4 regions of the Cellulomonas dongxiuzhuiae genome follow, and region 3 is predicted to be linked to each of the others. Evidence: riboswitches for the same ligand, from Rfam matches in the RefSeq annotation. Region 3 holds a riboswitch; each other region holds the start of a gene.
What was found. Region 3 has a riboswitch for thiamine pyrophosphate ahead of thiD (bifunctional hydroxymethylpyrimidine kinase/phosphomethylpyrimidine kinase). Riboswitches for the same ligand answer to the same signal wherever they lie in the genome.

Region 1: it holds a riboswitch for thiamine pyrophosphate, as region 3 does, so the genes downstream of both, KKR89_RS14985 (ABC transporter substrate-binding protein) here and thiD (bifunctional hydroxymethylpyrimidine kinase/phosphomethylpyrimidine kinase) in region 3, are expected to answer to the same signal.
Region 2: it holds a riboswitch for thiamine pyrophosphate, as region 3 does, so the genes downstream of both, KKR89_RS01105 (thiamine ABC transporter substrate-binding protein) here and thiD (bifunctional hydroxymethylpyrimidine kinase/phosphomethylpyrimidine kinase) in region 3, are expected to answer to the same signal.
Region 4: it holds a riboswitch for thiamine pyrophosphate, as region 3 does, so the genes downstream of both, thiO (glycine oxidase ThiO) here and thiD (bifunctional hydroxymethylpyrimidine kinase/phosphomethylpyrimidine kinase) in region 3, are expected to answer to the same signal.

The regions. Positions count from the first base shown of each region.
Region 1 covers NZ_CP076023.1:3,307,634-3,312,284, forward strand. The annotation lists gene KKR89_RS14975 (ABC transporter ATP-binding protein) at 1-684, opposite strand, end outside; gene KKR89_RS14980 (ABC transporter permease) at 677-1,447, opposite strand; gene KKR89_RS14985 (ABC transporter substrate-binding protein) at 1,444-2,469, opposite strand; TPP riboswitch at 2,656-2,749, opposite strand; gene KKR89_RS14990 (amidase family protein) at 2,925-4,651, opposite strand, start outside.
Region 2 covers NZ_CP076023.1:242,778-247,428, reverse strand. The annotation lists gene KKR89_RS01110 (ABC transporter permease) at 1-1,251, opposite strand, end outside; gene KKR89_RS01105 (thiamine ABC transporter substrate-binding protein) at 1,381-2,487, opposite strand; TPP riboswitch at 2,574-2,705, opposite strand; gene KKR89_RS01100 (DUF4235 domain-containing protein) at 2,784-3,053, shown strand; gene KKR89_RS01095 (hypothetical protein) at 3,069-3,995, opposite strand; gene KKR89_RS01090 (hypothetical protein) at 3,992-4,468, opposite strand; gene KKR89_RS01085 (phytoene desaturase family protein) at 4,584-4,651, shown strand, end outside.
Region 3 covers NZ_CP076023.1:1,776,088-1,780,738, reverse strand. The annotation lists gene KKR89_RS07985 (DsbA family oxidoreductase) at 1-532, shown strand, start outside; gene KKR89_RS07980 (HAD family hydrolase) at 551-1,180, opposite strand; gene thiD (bifunctional hydroxymethylpyrimidine kinase/phosphomethylpyrimidine kinase) at 1,227-2,699, opposite strand; TPP riboswitch at 2,749-2,847, opposite strand; gene KKR89_RS07970 (TrpB-like pyridoxal phosphate-dependent enzyme) at 3,012-4,322, shown strand; gene KKR89_RS07965 (LLM class flavin-dependent oxidoreductase) at 4,423-4,651, shown strand, end outside.
Region 4 covers NZ_CP076023.1:507,423-512,073, forward strand. The annotation lists gene KKR89_RS02385 (ThiF family adenylyltransferase) at 1-329, shown strand, start outside; gene KKR89_RS02390 (thiazole synthase) at 342-1,199, opposite strand; gene thiS (sulfur carrier protein ThiS) at 1,196-1,510, opposite strand; gene thiO (glycine oxidase ThiO) at 1,507-2,715, opposite strand; TPP riboswitch at 2,706-2,813, opposite strand; gene thiE (thiamine phosphate synthase) at 2,830-3,501, shown strand; gene KKR89_RS02410 (DUF5995 family protein) at 3,526-4,323, opposite strand; gene KKR89_RS02415 (hypothetical protein) at 4,497-4,651, shown strand, end outside.

The DNA.
Region 1 (4,651 bases), 1.5 Mb from region 3:
CGGGTGCGGGTCGTCCACGACGTGACGGACCGCCACGCGGGCGGGCCGGTCGGACAGGCGCACGACCTCGTCCGCGAGGGTCACGGCCTCGCGCACGTCGTGGGTCACCATGACGACGGTCCAGCGGTGCGCGGCCCACGTCGCGGCGAGCCAGCGCTGCAGGTGCAGCCGGGTGAGCGCGTCGAGCGCGCCGAACGGCTCGTCCAGCAGCAGGACGTCGCGGCCCTGCACGACCGTGCGGGCCAGCGCGGCGCGCTGGCGCAAGCCCCCGGACAGCTCCGAGGGGCGCGCGTCGGCGTGCTCGGCGAGGCCGAACCCGGCGAGCAGGTCCCGCACGCGCGCCCGCGCCTCGCGGCGGCGCAGCCCCTGCACCTGGAGCCCGAGGGCGACGTTGTCGACGACCGTGCGCCACTCGAGCAGCAGGTCGTCCTGGGGCATCCACGCGGCGTGGCCCGTGGTGCCCGTGACGTCGCGCCCGTCGAGCAGCACCTGCCCGCGGTCCGGGTGCCGCAGCCCCGCGACGACGCCCAGCAGCGTGCTCTTGCCGCAGCCCGACGGGCCGACGACGCACGTGAAGGAGCCGCGCTCGACGCGCAGGTCGACGCCCGCCAGGACCGCCCGCGGCCCCCCGGGCGCGGGCAGCGCGAGGTGCACGTCGCGGACCTGCAGCAGCGCGTCACCCACGACGCACCCGCCGGGGCCGCGCCCACGGCACGACCAGGCGCTCGACGCCGCACGTCAGCGCGTACAGGACGAGCGTGAGCGCGGCGCACACCCCGACCGCGGCGAGGACGAGGTCGGTGCGGAACGCCGCGCGCTGCATCGTCATGTAGGTGCCCAGCCCCTGCACGGCGCCCGCGTACTCCGCGACCACGGCGCCGACCACCGCGTACGTCACGGCGATGCGCAGGGCCGTGAAGAAGCGCGGCATCGCGGCGGGCAGGCGCACGTGCACGAACTCCTGCCGGCGGCTCGCCCCCATCGTCGCCAGCAGCGCCGACGCGCCGGGGCCGGCCGCCGCGAACCCCTCGACCAGGCCCAGCGCGACCGGGAAGAACGTCACGAGCGTCACGACGAGGACCTTGGGCGCCAGCCCGAACCCGAACCACAGCACCAGCAGCGGCGCGACGACGAGCACGGGCACGGTCTGCGACGCGACCAGCAGCGGCACGACGCCCGCCCGCAGGCGCGGCAGCCGGTCGAGCGTCACGGCGAGCGCCCCCGCGACCACCACCGAGACCGCGAACCCCACGAGCGTCACCGTGAGCGTCGCGCCCGTGTGCCCCGCCAGGGTCTCGCGGTGGGTCCACGCCTGCTGCGCGACCCGCGCCGGCGACGGCAGCAGGCGGGGCGCCACGCCGCCCGTCGCGACGACGACCTGCCAGGCCGCGAGCAGCGCGAGGACGCCCAGGCCCACGGGGGCCAGCCGCCCGGGCGTGCCCGTCACGACCCGCCGCCGAGGTCGACGTGGTAGGTCGCCCAGTCGGGGCGACGCGTCAGCGGCTCGCCGTCCGGGCCGCTGAGCAGCCCCTGGTCGAACAGGAAGTCGCCGTACCCCGCGAGCTGTGCGGTGTCGATGCCGCCGACCGTGCCGTCGTCGGCGCGCATGTAGTCGCGCGCGAGCAGGCGCTGGCTCTCCACCACCATGGCGGGGTCCGCGAACGCGTCGGGGTGCGCGGCGACGAGGATCTCCGCGGCCTCGTCCGGGTGGTCCGCCGCGTACGCGTAGCCCCGGCGCAGCGCGTCGACGAACGCGGCCGCCGCCTGGGGCTCCTCGGCCACCCAGGACCGACGGGCGTCGACGAGCACCGCGTACGCGTCGGGGAACCCGTAGTCGGTGTACCGGAAGTACCGCAGCGGCGTCCCCAGCCGCTGCGCCTCGAGCCCCTCCCACGCGACGAACGGGATCGCGACGTCGGCCTCCCCCGCGTACAGCGCGGCGTACGCGCTGGTCCCCAGGGTGACCGACGTGAGATCACCGCGGCCGCCGTCGGCGCGGATCACCGCCTGCAGCAGCGGCACCTCCGCGGGGCCGCCGAACCCGGCGTAGACGCGCCCGTCGAGGTCGCGGGGCCGGGTGATCGTCGTGTCGTCGGCGCGCACGCCGATCGCCGACGCCCAGTGCTGCAGCGGCGCGAGCACCGCGACCACGTCGGCACCGGCCGCCTGCGCGAGGACGGAGTCGCCGTGGAAGCTGATGCCCGCCTCGGCGGCGCCGGCGTCGATGAGCGCGTCGGGCTGGACGGCTGTGGAGGGCAGCACCTGGACGTCGAGGCCCGCGTCGTCGAACCAGCCCTTGGCGAGGGCGACCTCGAGGCCGGTGTGGTTGGTGTTGGGGGTCCAGTCGAGCGCGAACCGCACGACCGTGCGGTCGGCTGCGGCGGCGGTGCCGCGTCCGTCGGTACAGGCGGCCGACGCGAGCACGACGGCGATGAGGGCGACGGTCGGGGCGAGACGGGGTCGAGGCATGGGAGTCTCCGGATGGCCGAGGTGGCGGGGCGTGCGGGCACGGCGCAGCGACGCCACGCGGCCACGGACGTGGGCGCGGGCGCGGGTGGGACCGACGGGTGCGACCGATGAGGCAGGGACGCGGCGGCGTCAGGTGGCGGCGGGCCCCCGGCGTCGGTGCGGGTGGGCGTGCAGCGGTGGACGCATGGGAGACATGCGCGACATCCCTTCGCTAGTGCGACCTAGATCAGGTTCGACGGGTGTGATCTCAGCCGCTGGTGCGGCACCCCGTGTCACGACGCATCGACCCTAGCCAGGCCCGTCGCGCACGTCGCGGTCCCGTCCGCACTGTGGTCCGCCGACCGCCCCGCCGGCCACGGGCCCGGCCGGCTCCGGACGCACGACGACCCCCGACCGGGGTGCCCGGTCGGGGGTCGTCCTGCCCGTGGTGCCGCGGGCGTCCCGCGGCGGCGTGCTCAGCCGAGCGGGCCGTACAGCGCAGGCGACGTGCGCGCCCGCGTGGTCTGCTCGAAGTCGTACGCGAGGCCCAGGAGCGTGCCCTCGTCGAACGCGCGACCGACCAGCTCGAGGTTGACCCCCGCGCCCGTGATCGTGGCGTCGGCCGCGGTCGCCTGTCCCATCGGCACCGTCACGGCCGGCAGACCCGAGTTGGGGCTCAGCCGCATGTTGGTGCTGTGCGTGCCGTAGGGCGTGCCGCTCGGGTACGCCATGGCGTCGAGGTCGAGGTCGTCGAGCAGCTGCGTGACGAACGTGCGCCCGTTCGCGAGCGCCCGGGTGTGCGAGCCCTGCGGACCCGCCCACGCCTCGTACTGCTCGTCCGTGACGGCGGCCCGCTGCAGGTACGTGCTCCGGCGGGACGTCACATAGTGGCCGCCCGCGAGGATGTCCTCGATCGTGCGCGCCTGCACCGCGGGCGACAGGTGCCGCTCGACGTACCCGGCGAGGTCCCGACGGAACTCGTCGGTGCTGCCGCTCGGCTCGGCGAGCACCGCGTTGAGCTCCGCGGACGACGGCACCTCGACGAGCGTGGCGCCGCGCGCCTCGAGCGCCGCACGGGCCTCGGCCCACAGCCGCACCGTGGTGCGGTTGGTGCCGATCATCGACGGCAGGTACCCGATGCGGGCGCCGTCGAGCGCGTCGGCGTCCAGCGACGCGGCGTACGACTCGGGGACGAGCCCGGCCTGCGAGGCCGTCACCGGGTCCGCGTCGTCGACGCCCACGACGGCGTCGAGCGCGACCGCCGCGTCGAGCACGGAGCGCGCCATCGGCCCGCCGGTGTCCTGGCTGAGCGCGAGCGGGATGATCCCGTCGCGGCTCGCGAGGCCGACGGTGGGACGCACACCCACCAGCTGGTTGTACGACGACGGCACGCGGATCGAGCCACCGGTGTCGGTGCCGAACCCGATGCCGGCGAGGTTCGCCGCGATCGCGGCACCCGTGCCACCACTGGAGCCGCCCGCGCTGCGCGACGTGGCGTACGGGCTGGCGATGCGCACCGTGCCGCCCACCGGCAGGCCCGCCGAGTACTCGGAGACGAACCCGTACGCGAACTCGTCGAGGCCCGCCTTGGCCAGGACCACCGCGCCGGCCTCCCGCAGGCCCGCGACCATCGTCGCGTCCGTCGTCGTCTGGTTGTCCTGCCAGCAGCCGCAGCCGCCCGTGGTGGGCATGTCGAGGGTGTCGTAGTTGTCCTTCACGGCCACCGGCACGCCGAGCAGGGGGCTGGTCATGCCGTGCGCGGCACGCTCGGCGTCGGCGGCGGCCGCCGCGGCGAGCGCGACGTCGCTGACGGCGATGATCGAGCTGAGCGGCCGGCCGCCCGCCCCGGTGTCGACGAGCGTGTCGTCGTACGCCGTGATCCGCTCGAGGTAGGCCTGCGTGATCTCGACGGACGTCGTGACGCCCGCGTTCATCGCGGCCTGCATGTCCAGGACGCTCGCCTCGACCAGCTCGAACGCGCCGTCGTCGTACACCATGCGCTGGGAGACCTGGGCGAGGTCCGTGAGCGTGAGGGTCCCGTCGCCGTCCACGTCGGCGACCGCGACCTCGGTCCAGCCGGACGAGCCGGCGGTCGCACCGAGGTGCGCGGCGACGACGTCGAGGTCGGCGGTGGTGACCTGGCGGTCGCCGGTCACGTCGAGCTCGGTGAGGTACGGGGTGAGGAAGGCTCCGCCCGGCGCGG
Region 2 (4,651 bases), 1.5 Mb from region 3:
GTCCACGGGCAGGCCGAGGGGCGCGTCCATCGACACGAGGAACCCGAAGCCGACGGTCACGGCGGACACCCCCAGCGGCAGCATGAACAGCGCGTCGAGCCCGGCGACCGCGCGCCGTGCGGCAGCGCGGCGCGGCCGGCGCGACACGACGAGCGCCACGAGACCCCCGACGACCAGAGCGATCAGGGTGGCGTCCACGGCCGTGCGCACCGACGTCCCGGCGGCCTGCCACGCGGAGACCGCCAGCGTGTCCTGCGGCACCGCGAGCGCGGCGTAGTTGTCCAGCCCCCACCCGCGCGGCGTGCGCAGCGAGCGGACGACGAGGTTGAGCAGCGGCAGCGCGAGCAGCCCGGCGACGGTGACGGCCGTGACGGCGACCGCGACGGCGTCGAGCGGGTCGCGCAGCCGCACCGGGTGGGCGGTCGCGGCGGGCGCACCGAGGGCGAGCGCGCGCTCGGTGCGGGCCCGGGCACGCCCCGCGACGGACAGCGCGGCGACCACCACGACGAGCTGCACGACCGACAGCACCGCGGCGGCCCGCAGGTCGAGGAACTGCGTGGTCTGGATCCAGATCTCCGTCTCGACGGTCCCGTACCGGCGCCCGCCCAGCACCAGGACGGTCCCGAACGCCGTCGCGCAGAACAGGAACACGAGCGACGCGGCCGATGCGATCGCCGGGCCGAGCGCGGGCAGCGTGACGGTGCGCAGCACGCGCCACGGCGAGGCGCCCAGCGCGCGGGCGGCCTGCTCGGCGCGCGGGTCGAGGCGCTCCCACATGCCCCCGACGGTCCGGACCACGACGGCGTAGTTGAAGAACACGAGCGCGAGGACGATCGCGGTGAACGTGCCGTCCAGACCCAGGCCGCCCAGCAGCCCCCCGTCGACGAGCAGGGAACGGAACGCGACGCCGACGACGACCGTCGGCAGCACGAACGGGACGGTGACGAACGCGCGCAGCGCCCCGCGCCCGGGGAACCGGCAGCGGTACAGCAGGTACGCGCCGGGCACGCCGAGCAGCACGGCGCCGGCCGTGCCGAGCGCGGCCTGCGCGAGCGTCTGCCCGACGACCCGCCACGTGCGCGGCCGGGAGAACACGTCGCCGAACCCGCCCAGGTCGAGCCGCCCGTCGGCCACGAACCCGCGCCCGACGATCTCGGCGACGGGCCACACGAAGAACGCGGTGAGGAAGGCCAGCGGCACGACGACGGCCAGACCCCACCCGAGCCCGGCACGCCACCCGCGGCCGGGCACCCGCGCGCGTCCGCCACCGGGCGGCGCACCGGCACCCCGCGGACCCCGCGGACGGGGCGCGGGGTCCCGGTGCGGGGCCGGCGGCGGGGGCGCGGTGGCCGGGCCGGACGCGGGGGCGGCGGGCACGGGTCAGCCGATGACCGTGTCGGACCAGGTGGTGAGCCACTGCTCGCGGTGCTCCGCGACGTCGGCGGGCGCGACCGTGAACGGCTTCTCCGCGAGCGGCGCCCACGACACCCACTCCGGCGGCAGGTCGACGCTCGAGCTCACCGGGTACATGTACATCGACACCGGGATGTCGGCCTGCACGTCGTCGGACAGCAGGAACTCCAGGAGCTGCGCGGCGCCCTCGGGGTTGGCCGCCCCCGCCAGCACGCCCGCGTACTCGACCTGGCGGAAGCACGTGTCGAGCAGCGCGCGCGTCGTCGGGGCGTCACCGCCCTCGGGGACGGTGTACGGCGGCGACGACGCGTACGACAGCACGACGGGGCGCGGGCCGTCGCCGCCGCCCGCGGTGAAGTCGGTGTAGTAGGCCTCGGACCAGCCGTCGGCGACCTGCAGCCCGTTGTCCCGCAGGCCCGCCCAGTAGTCGACCCAGCCGTCCTCGCCGAACGCCCCGACCGTGGCCAGCAGGAACGCCAGGCCCGGGGACGACGTCACGGGGTCGGGCACGACGACGAGGTCGCGGTACGCCGGGTCGAGCAGCGACTCCAGCGTCGTCGGCTCGGGCACGCCGCGGGACGCGAACCACGCGGTGTCGACGTTGAGGCACACGTCGCCGAGGTCGACGGCGGTCAGGGCGCCGTCCTCGTCGCCCGGCACGGCGTGCTCCGCGGCGTCCTGCACCGCCGGGGCGTCGATCTCGACCGGCACGACGACGCCCTCGTCGAGCGCGCGCGACGCGAACGCGTTGTCGATGCCGAACACGAGGTCGCCCAGGGGCGCGTCCTTCGTCAGGACCAGCTGGTTGACCAGCGCGCCCGCGTCCGCCTGCTGCACGACCTGCACGCTCAGCCCCGACTCGTCCTCGAAGCGCTCCAGCAGGCCGTCGGACAGCGCGAACGACTCGTGCGTCACCAGCGTGACCGTGCCGGCCCCGGCGGTCGCCCCGTCCGCCGTCGGGCCGCCGGTCGCCGAGCACGCGGTCAGCGCGAGCAGCGCTGCGGCGGCGACCGCGGGGACGGCGGCGTGCCGGGCTCGGGTGCGTGCGGCGGTGCGGGGCCGGGGGGTGGTCATGTCGCGGTCGTCCTCCGTCGTGGTCGGAGAGGTCCCGCGCCCGCCGCGCACGGCACCGGGGACCGGGCCGCGCACGACGACCACGGGAGGAGAGAAGCCCGACTCCCTACGCCGGTACCAACCGGATCAGGTTCGAGGGTCTGCGGTGGTCCGCACTCTCAGCGTCCTCGTGCCGCACCCGGTCGGGCCCGGCAGCTGACGCTCCCCTGTCGTTCAGGGGCGATCCTAACCCCGACCTGTGGGATCGCCCGATGACGGGTAGCGTCCGTGCAGGCGAGGACGACGAGGAGGCCCGGATGACGAGCGACGAGAAGAAGCAGTCCATGAGCGCCAAGATCGTGGGCGCGGTGGTCGCGCTGGCGGCGACCTGGGTGGTGCACCGCGTGATCGACTCGGTGTGGGAGAAGACCAGGGGCCACAAGCCGCCCGCGGCGGACTCCAGCGAAGACGACATCAACTTCGGCGAGGTCGCCGCGGCGGCCGCCGTCACCGGCGCGGCCATCGGGCTCTCGCGCGTGCTCGCGACCCGCGGCGCCGCGAAGATCGCCGCGCGCATCGTCGGCTGACCGTCGTCGGCTGACCTACGGTCGCCGCGCGGCACCCCGCCGCGCGGCGACCGCACGCACGAGCGCAGCGGGGGCCTCGCGCAGCGGCACGTCGCGCGGCAGCCCCAGCGGCACGGCCACGGCCACCACGGTGAGCACCCACGCCCAGTAGTCCAGGCCGAGGAACGCCCAGATGCTCCCGTGCATCACGAGCACGGCCAGCGCGAACGGGATCCGGGTGGCGCGCAGCGCGAGCAGCACGGGCGCACCGAGCTCGAGGCAGATCGCGCCGCCGGCGAGCAGCTGCGGCAGCCACGGCTGGTCGGCGACCAGGTGGGTGAACCCGTCACCGAACGGGGATCTGCCCCAGCGCAGCACCCACGCCATGTTGTCGCCGACGACCCAGTCGATGCCGCTGTGCCGCAGCTTCTGCGCGCCCGTGAGGAAGTACACCGTGGCGACGACAGCCAGGGCGGCGCGCGGCGGCCAGCCCCACGCGACCCGCTCGTCGCGCGCGCCCACGTCCCTGCCGGGCACCCGGGCGAGCAGCAGGACGGCACCCACCGTGACCGTCAGGACGTCGTTGTGCATGACCTTGCCCGAGCTGCCCCACAGCCCCGCCAGGACCGTGTAGGCGACCCACGCGAGCGCGAAGCCGGCGCGCGGGCTGCGACGGGCGACGACGAGCGTCACGCCGACCAGGCCCGCGACCTGCAGGGCCACGAGCAGCCACGGCGGCACCGGCGCGGGGAACCAGCCGACCAGGGTGGCGCGGAACGTCAGGACCTCGGGCCGCTCGGCCACGAGCGTCCAGTCGCGGGTCGCGAGCCGCAGCCCGATGACGAGCGCGACGAGCGTGTGCACCTCGAGGAGGCGGAACGCCGGGCCCGGGGCGACCAGCCGGTCGTCGACGCGCGCGAGCAGCTCCCGGCGGCGCATGACCACGGGCGCCGCGGTGATCACGGGGCGACCTCGACGAGCAGCGTGCGGGACGTCTCGCGCCGTTCACCGGTGTCGGGGTCCAGCTCGAGCACGACCCGCTCCAACCGCGCGTCCGCGACGCCTCCGGGGTCGATGCCCGCGGCCCGCAGCCACGCCCGCACCATCGCCCGCTGCTCGCCCGGGGCGGCGTCGCGGACGCGTGGGTACTGCCGGCCCGTCGTGGCGACCACCGGGTTGCGCGGGTCCAGGCGCACGGGCGTGCGTGTGCCGTCGGGTGCGACCGCGACCAGCTCGACCGACGCCGCGGTGCCCGTGCGCACGTCGCTGAACAGCCGGTAGGCGGTCAGCGGCCACAGCTCGTGCTGGAACGCCGCGACGAGGAGCAGGAGGCCGACGGCGGACCAGGTCACGCCCCGCGCCCGGCGGCGCTCGCGCGTCTCGTCGTCCGCGGGTGCGCCCGTCGACAGCAGGCCTGCCTCACGACCGTCGCCCACACGTCCCTCGACCTTCTCGCGGCGCCCCGGATGTCCAGGTCGTCAGGTTACGGGCGGGCACGGCACCCGGGGGCGAGTTCGCGTCCTGGACGTGGACGACGCGAGAATGGCGCCCATGGACGTCGTCGTCGTCGGTTCCGGACCCAACGGTCTCGCTGCTGCGGTCACGATGGCGCGCGCCGG
Region 3 (4,651 bases):
CGAGATGAAGGGGCTGCCGCGCGAGCAGGTGGAGCAGATGTTCGCGCACGTCACGAGCGCCGCCGCCGGTGACGGCCTGCGGTACGACTTCGCGCGCACGCTGGCGTTCAACACGTTCGACGCCCACCGGCTGCTGCACCTCGCGCGCGCGGCGGGCGGGTCACCGCTCGTCGAGGCCACCATGGAGACGCTGTTCTCGGCGCACTTCGAGCAGGGCGTCGACCTCGGCGCCGAGGGCGCCCTGGTGACGCTCGCAGCGCGGGCCGGGTTCGCCGCGCACGGCTGGGACGACGCACGCGTCGCGGCGGCCCTGGCCGCGGACGACGCTGCGGACGCCGTGCGCGACGACCTCGCCACCGCCCGGGAGATCGGTGTCACGGGTGTGCCGTTCTTCGTCGTCGACCGCAGGTACGCGCTGTCCGGGGCGCAGCCGGCCGAGGTCTTCGCCCAGCTGCTCGACGCCGGGTGGCGGGACGCCAACCCGCTCGCTGCCGTGCCGGTCGGCGACGCCTGCACCGACGGCTCCTGCTAGCGGCCCGCCGGCCGCGCGTCATCCCGGCGGCGGCCCGCCGAGCAGGCGGGTCAGCTCCGTGAGCGAGTCGACCCGCACGTCGGCGAGCGCCACCTCCGGCCGCAGGGCGTGCACGTAGCCCCACGGTCCACGACGCAGGAACGCGGTCCGCATGCCCGCCGCGCGGGCGGGCAGGACGTCGTTGTCGAGGCGGTCGCCGACGTACAGCACCTGGCCCGGCGGCAGGTCGAGCTCGCTCAGCACGCGCGCGAAGAACGCCGGCGCGGGCTTGGCGACGCCCCAGCGCGCTGACGACGCGACGAGCCCGAGGTCGACGCCCGCGGCACGCAGCTGCTCCTCGGCGGCCGCCGGCTGGTTGCCGGCGATCGCGACGACGTACCCGGCCGCGCGCAGCGCGTGCAGCGTGGGGAGCGCGTCGGGGTAGAGGTCCACGGCGCCGATCGTCGACCGCGTCACCGGTGGGTCGACCCCGAGGACGTCCCACACGCGCGCGTGCGGCTCGCCGCGCTCCACCAGCGCGCCCAGGACCCCCATGAGCGCGAGCGGCGTCACACCGACGTCGTGGGCGGCCCGGGTCCAGGCGCGCGTCTCGTCGACGATCGTCTCCCCGACGTCCAGGACCACGGCGCGCACGTCCACGGCGACCACTCTGCCGCACCGTGCCGCCCGGGTCGCCCGGCGCCGCCCCCCGCGGTCACCGGGACGGCGCGAGCGCCCGGACCTGGTCGAAGAACGCGACCTCGTGCCGGCACGACGTGACGAACGCCGCGAGCATCCGCGCGCGCGTCGCGGCACCGACCTCGCGAGCGGCGGCGTCGGCCAGGTCGCAGGCCCGCGCCGAGGCCGCGGCGAACGCCGGGTCGCCGTACGTCCCGACCCAGTCCCCGTACGGGTGCCCCGCCAGGTCACCGGCGCGCACCAGGATGCGGGCGCCGATGTCCGCGTAGAGCCAGTAGCACGGGAGCACCGCGGCCACGACCTCCGCGTACGAGCCCGTGGCCGCCACGGCCAGCACGTGGTCCACGTACGCGGTCGTGGCGGCGCTCGCCGGGCCGGACCAGCGCGTCCCCGCGCGTGCCAGGCGCTCGGCGTGCAGAAGCGTCTCGACGTCCAGGCAGCGGGCAGCGCCCTGCGCGAAGAACACCTGCGCCACGCCGTCCGGGGCCAGCTGGCTCGCCCGCGCGAGCACGCGGGAGTACTGCGCGAGGTAGAGGGCGTCCTGGTGGAGGTACTGCTCGAACTCCTCGACGGGCAGCGACCCGTCGGCGAGCCCGCGCACGAACGGCAGGTCGTCGCACGCGGCCCGCAGGTCCGCGACGCGGTCCCACGCGTCGGCACTGAACGGCCGCGCGCCGAGGGCGGGTGCGTGGTGGAGGTGGTCGACGGGCCCGCGTCCGGACCCGACCCCGAGCGCCTCGCCCGCGGCGATCGCGCCGGTGAGCCACTCCTTCGCCTCGCGGACCGCGGTCACCCAGTCGGGCCGACGGGGCCGCAGGGCGGCGACGGCCGCCGAGAGCGAGCAGCCCGTGCCGTGCGTGCTGGTGGTGCTCACGCGAACCGCGTCGAGCTCGGTCACCGTGGTCGCGTCGACCACGGCGTCGGGGCTCGCGTCCCCCGGCAGATGGCCGCCCTTGAGCAGCACGGTCACGTCCGCGGCGGTCGCGAGCCGGCGGGCCTGGCGCACCGCGTCGGCCCACGTGGCCGCGGTGCCCTCACCCAGCAGCACGCCCAGCTCCGGGAGGTTGGGGGTCACGAGGTCCGCCTGCGCGACCAGCCGGCGCACCGCGTCCTGCGCGTCGGCGTCGAGCAGCCGGTCCCCGCTGGTCGCGACCATGACCGGGTCGAGCACGACCACCGGGGGCCGCGTGTGCGCGAGCCACGCCGCGACCTCGTCCGCCACGGCCCGGGTGCCGACCATGCCGATCTTGACGGCGTCGACCGTCACGTCGTCGCTCACGGCGTCGAGCTGGGCGCGCAGGAAGGCGACGTCGGGCACGTGGACCGCCCGCACGCCGTGCGTGTTCTGCGCGACGAGCGCGGTGACCACGGCCATGCCGTACGCGCCGTGCGCCGCGAACGACTTGAGGTCCGCGTGGATGCCCGCGCCCCCCGTCGGGTCGGTGCCCGCGACGGACAGGACCCGCACGCGGCTGCCTGCGCAGCTCATCGGGTCAGCGCCGGCAGCGCGGCGGCGAGGTCGTGCGGGGACAGGACGGCAGACGTCATGAGGACATCCCTTCGCTCGTACGAACGAGATCAGGTTCGACGGGTGTGATCTCAGCCCTGCTCGGTACAGGGCACCCCGTGTCTCGGGTCGACCCTAGACCGTGGCGTCCGGCCCGCCATCTCGTGGTCTCGACCCTCGGACGCGCGCAGGCACCGGGGGCTACGCTCCCCGTGCGGGTCGTCGACGGCGGGACCTACGCGGGCGGTCCGGCTCCGACCACGCGCGCCCCCGCGCCCGAACCTGCGAGGCGAGATGACCACCTCCCCCGGCACGACCCGACCCGCACCGCTGACCGACCCGGTCGGCACCGTCGTCCCGTCCGCCGTCCCGACGCACTGGTACAACCTCGCGGCCGACCTGCCCGAGCCGTGCCCGCCCGCGCTGCACCCGGGCACGCGTGAGCCGTTGACGCCCGACGACCTCGCGCCGCTGTTCCCGATGGCGCTCATCGCGCAGGAGGTCTCGACCGAGCGGTGGGTGGAGATCCCGCAGACGGTCCGGGAGATCTACGCCCTGTGGCGCCCGGCACCGCTGCTGCGCGCGCGACGCCTGGAGCGCGCGCTGGGGACGCCCGCGAAGATCTACTACAAGTACGAGGGCGGCTCCCCCGCCGGCTCGCACAAGCCGAACACCGCCGTCGCGCAGGCGTACTACAACGCCCTCGAGGGCATCACGCGGCTCACGACCGAGACGGGCGCCGGGCAGTGGGGCGCCTCGCTGTCGATGGCCTGCGCGCTGCTCGGCCTCGGGTGCGAGGTCTGGCAGGTCCGCGCGTCCTACGACGGCAAGCCCTACCGGCGCATGCAGATGGAGACGTACGGCGCGACGTGCCACCCGTCACCGTCGGACCTCACCGCTGCGGGCCGCGCGATGCTGGCGGCCGACCCGACGACCACGGGGTCGCTGGGCATGGCGATCAGCGAGGCCGTCGAGGTCGCGGCGAACGACCCGAAGGCGCACTACGCGCTGGGCTCGGTGCTCAACCACGTCCTGCTCCACCAGAGCGTCATCGGTCAGGAGGCACTCGCGCAGCTCGACGAGCTGGGCGAGACCGCCGACGTGGTGTTCGGGTGCGCTGGCGGCGGGTCGAACCTGGCGGGGCTGAGCTTCCCGTTCCTCGGCCGCAACCTGCGCGACGGGGCGACGACCCGCGTCGTGGCCTGCGAGCCGGCGGCCTGCCCGTCGATGACCCAGGGCGAGTACCGGTACGACTTCGGTGACGTCGCGGGCCTGACGCCGCTGCTCAAGATGCACACGCTCGGCAAGGACTTCGTGCCGCCGCCCATCCACGCGGGCGGGCTGCGGTACCACGGCATGGCTCCGATGGTCTCCCACGCCTACGCGCTGGGGCTCCTGGACGCCGTCGCGGTCGAGCAGGACGCCGCCTTCGCCGCCGGCATCGAGTTCGCGCGGGCCGAGGGCATCATCCCGGCGCCCGAGTCGACGCACGCCCTGGCGGCTGCGTTCGCCCACGCGCGGGCCGCGACGACGGACGAGACGATCCTCATCGGCCTGTCGGGCAACGGCGTCCTGGACCTGCCCGCCTACCACGACTACGTCTGACGTCACGGCAGGGCCGTGACCACGACGTGGGCACCGTCTTATCTTGACCCTTCTTGTCGGCTTATCGTCTCGGGGAGGCACACCGGCACAAGGAGTCCGCATGGGCACGCACTTCCTCTGGTACATCCCCAACACCGTCGAGCCCGGTCACCGCGGTGACGACACGGCCGACGGCTGGGGCTCGCTCGACCTGTCGACCGAGCTGGCGCGCGCCGCCGAGGCGCACGGGTGGGAGGGTGCGCTCATCGGGACGGGGTGGGGCCGGCCCGACACGTTCACCGTCGCCACCGCGCTCGCTGCCCGCACGACCACCTTCCAGCCGCTCGTGG
Region 4 (4,651 bases), 1.3 Mb from region 3:
CGGCGATCTCGGTGCTCCAGCTGCGTGACCTGCTCGACTCGGCGGCGCCGCCGTACGTGCTCGACGTGCGCGAGGAGTTCGAGCGCGACATCGTCACGATCCCCGGGTCGGTCCTGGTGCCGGCCGGGCAGCTGCTCGGCCCGCGCGGCGCCGACGCGCTCGCGGACCTGCCGACCGACCGGCTCGTGGCCGTGTACTGCAAGGCCGGGTCCCGGTCCCAGCGCGTCGTCGACGCCGCGCACGCCGCTGGACGCGACAACGTCGTGCAGGTCGCCGGTGGCGTGCTCGCCTGGGTCGACGACGTCGACCCGACGCTCAGCCGGTACTGAGCGCGGCCGCCCTCACAGGGCCAGGTCGAGGTTGCCGGGCGGGCGTCCCACCAGCCCGTCCGTCGGCGAGGACGCGAGCGCGTGCTCGCGGCGCGGGATGCGCCCGGCCAGCCGCGCCGCGCGCCCGGCCCGGACCGCGAGCGCCATCGCGCGGGCCATCCGCGGCGGGTCCGCGGCCCGCGTGACGGCCGACGCGACGAGCACGCCGTCGCACCCGAGCTCCATCGCGAGCGCGGCGTCCGACGCGGTCCCGACGCCCGCGTCGAGGATCACCGGGACCTGCGCGCGCTCCGCGATGGCCGCGATGCTGCGCGGGTCGAGGATGCCGAGCCCCGACCCGATCGGGGAGCCCAGCGGCATCACGGCCGCGCACCCGACGTCCTCCAGGCGCCGCGCGACCACGGGGTCGTCGCCCGTGTACGGCAGGACCGTGAAGCCCTCGCGGACCAGGCGGTCCGCGGCCTCGACGAGCCCGAACGGCTCGGGCAGCAGCGTGACGTCGTCCGCGAGCACCTCGAGCTTGACCCAGGACGTCCCGCACGCCTCACGGCCGAGCTCGGCGGTCAGCACAGCCTCGCGCGCCGTGAAGCAGCCCGCGGTGTTGGGCAGCGCGCGGATGCCGAGGCGCGTCAGCAGCGCCCACACCGACTGCTCGCCGCCCGGGCGGACGCGCCGCAGCGCGACGGTGGTCAGGCGCGTGCCCGACGCGACGAGCGCGTCCTCGAGCCGGTCGAGGTTCGGTGCGCCACCGGTGCCGAGCACGAGGCGCGGCCCGACGACCGTCCCGGCGACGACGAGCGGGTCGTCCCCGTCCCACGGCGCGAGGACGGGCGCCGCGGCGGGGGCGTCGGGGGCGGTCGGCGTGGTCATCCGCCCTGCACCGCCGTGACGATCTCGAGCCGCGCGCCGGCGGGCACCGGGGTGTGCGTCCACAGGCCGCGCGGCACGATCGCGTCGTCGAGCGCCGCGGCCACACCCGTGGGCGTGGTCCCGGTGGCGCACCCCGCGGGAGCGGTCGTGGCGTCGGAGAGCAGGCCCTGGACGACGGTCGCCACCGTCAGGCCGGGGTCCCACGGCTGCGGGAGGCCGTTGACCGTCACGACCTGGGCGGGTGCCGCGGCCACGACCGGCAGCTCTTCGGTGTCGGCCGTGCGGGGGTCGGTGGTGCGCGTCTGGGTCATGCGGGGCCTCCGGAGGTGGTCGGTGCGGTGCGGGTGAGCATCCGCTGCGGGTCGCACGGCCGTGCGGCGTCGGGCGGGTCGGTGCCCGCGAGCAGGGCGTCGAGGGTCGCGGCCGTCAGGGGCGTCTGCAGGACGCCGTTGCGGTGGTGCCCCGTCGCGAGGAGCAGGCCCGGTACGCCGCTGTGCCCGACCAGCGGCAGGTGGTCGGGCGTCGCCGGGCGGGCCCGCGTCGTGACGTCGACCAGCGGCAGCTCGTCGATGCCGGGGACGAGCGCGCGGGCGTCGCGCAGCAGCGCGAAGACGTCACCGGAGCGGGTGCCGTCCTGCGCTGCGCCCTCGTCGCTCGTCGCCCCGACGACGACCTCACCGCTCGCGCGCGGCACGAGGTAGACGGGCCGGTGCTGCACGGTGCCGCGCAGCACGGGCAGACCGGCGAACCAGGGTGCCGCGCGCGCGTCGAGCCGCAGCGTCGTGCCGACCACGGGACGCACGGGCACCGCCACCTCCGGCACGTCGCGCACGACGTCCGCCGACCGCGCCCCCGCGGCGAGCACGACGAGGTCGGCACGCAGGGTCCCGCCGTCCGCGGTGCGGACGCCGACGACGTCGCCCCGGCCGTCACGCACCAGCCCGGCGGCGGCGGCCGGCACGACGCGGGCGCGCGCGTCCCGGCCGAGCACCGCGCGCAGCGCACGCACCACGGCACGCGGGTCGACGTGCTGCTCACCGGCCGCCCACGTCGCGGCACCCAGGTGGGGCCCGAGCAGCGGGACGCGCTCGCGGGCCTCCGCCGACGTCACCTCGTGCACGTCCAGGCCCCAGGACCGCTGGAGCGCGAGCAGGTCGCGGCACCGCTGCGCGTCGGCCGCGTCGTACGCGACGGTCAGCGTGCCGGACGCCGCCAGGCCGACGTCCACGCCGGACGCGGCGGTCAGCTCGCGGGCGAACCCGCTCCACAGGGCGGCCGAGGCGACGTTGACGCGCGCGAGCCCGTGCTCGCCGTGCTCGGCCTCCGAGACGGGCGCGAGCATGCCGGCGGCTGCGTGCGTGGCCCCGCCGCCCGGGTCCGGGTCGACGACGGTGACGCGCGACCCGGCGCGGAGCGCGCGCCAGGCGGCGGTCAGGCCGATGATCCCGCCGCCGACGACCAGGACGTCGACGCTCGCCGAGGACGTGCGGGGGGTGGGGCGGGCAGGGCTCGCCACGGGGTGCTCCCTTCGCTGGCATGACCCAGATCAGGTTCGACGGTCGGCTCTGACGCCCTCTCAGCCCCGCTCCGTGCGGGGCTCCCGTGCGCCGACCACACTACGCTGCCCGACATGTCCGACGCCTCCGACGTCCGCGCGCAACGCCGCGTCCGCCTCGCCGACGCGCACCTGTACCTGTGCACCGACGCCCGGCGCGCGACCGGCGACCTCGACCGGTTCCTGCACGCGGTGCTGGCGGGCGGCGTCGACGTGGTCCAGCTGCGTGACCGCACGCTCGACGTCGTCGACGAGCTCACGATCGGGGCCCGCGTCCGCGACCTCGCGCACGAGCACGGGGCCCTGTTCGCGGTCAACGACCGGGCCGACCTCGCGGTGGCTCTGCGCGCCGACGTGCTGCACACCGGCCAGCGGGACCTGCCGGTCGCGCAGGCGCGGGCGCTCGTCGGGCCGGGCGTGCTGCTCGGGCGCTCGTCGGGCGGCGGCGATGCCGCAGCCGCGGCGGACGACGACCCCGACGTCGACTACTTCTGCGTGGGACCCGTGCGGGCGACCCCCACCAAGCCGGGCCGCGAGCCCGTCGGGCTCGACGCCGTCCGTGCGGTGGCCGCCGCCGCGCCGACGACGCCGTGGTTCGCGATCGGCGGGATCGACGAGGCGCTGCTCCCCGACGTCGTCGCCGCGGGCGCGCGCCGCGTGGTCGTCGTGCGCGCGCTCACGCAGGCGTCCGACCCGCAGCGTGCCGCGGCCCGGCTGCGTGCGCTCGTGGCCCCGGTCCCCGGGTGAGGCCGCGGGGACGTGGCCCGGACGTCAGAACGGGAGCGGCGCCCGCAGCACCCCCTGGCCGATGAACGTGGCGATCGCGTCGAGCCGTCGCTCCGAGTCCGCACAAGCCTGCGGGGTCGCGCCCTGCCGCCACACGCGTGTCGCCTCGATCCACGCGAGGTCCCGCGTGAACGTGACGACGAGGTCGGAGAGCCAGTTCGCACTGACGTCCCACGGTGCGCCGTCGGGTCCGCCGGACAGCAGCGACCCGAGCTCCTCGCGCAGCCCGTCCATCTCGAGCGCGAACACGTCGTTGACCAGGTCGTAGTCGTGGTGCTGCGCGCTGTCGGCGCCGTCGCCGTCGGGCGGGACGGTGCGCCAGGTGGCGACGAGCGCAGGGGCGAGGTCGTAGTTGATGTGGGCGTTCACGCCCAGCACCGCGAAGTTCACGGGCGCCACGTGCGGGTCGCTGCGGTTGTCGAACAGCACGCGCCACACCCCGGGCGCCGTCCGGGCGTCGTCGGCGTGGTCGCGCAACGCCCGGAAGAACCGCTCGGCGAACTCCAGGTCGAGCCGCACCAGGAACGGTGACGACCGGAACTCCCCGCTCGCGACCATCTCGCCGATCCGGCGGGTGATGGTGAGGTAGAGCCGGGTGAACGACGCGATGCCGTCGTCCGGCCCCCGGGGTGAGGACCTCGCGGCCTCGTCGAGGATGGCCTCCAGCCGCTCGACGACCTCGGGGATCGACGTCGGTGGGGTGTCCCCGGCGAGCCCCGCGAGGCGCCGCAGGTCGCGGGCGTCGGGCGGTGCGCCGGGGCGGCCGGTCTCGGCTGCGTCCATCCGTCGGCTCCTCTCCGCTCCCGACCGGGCGCGTGGCGTGCGTCGATCGTGGCGGTCCTGTGACGTCCACGATGGCCGATCGCAGCGCGCGGGGCACGCCCGGTTTCCGTTTTTCGCCTCCCCGTGGCAAGGGTGGGTCGCACTCCCGCGGCCCGTCGTCCGAAGGAGGAGCCATGATCAGCCCGACCGACGCCCTCGACGCCGTCGCCGCCGCAGCGGCGGTGCTCAACCACGCGGTGAGCGAACCGGGGAACCGGACCATCAGCACGCTCGCGCCCCAGCTCGACCGATTGTCGCGGGCGGTGGCCCGGGCACAGGTCATCGTGAC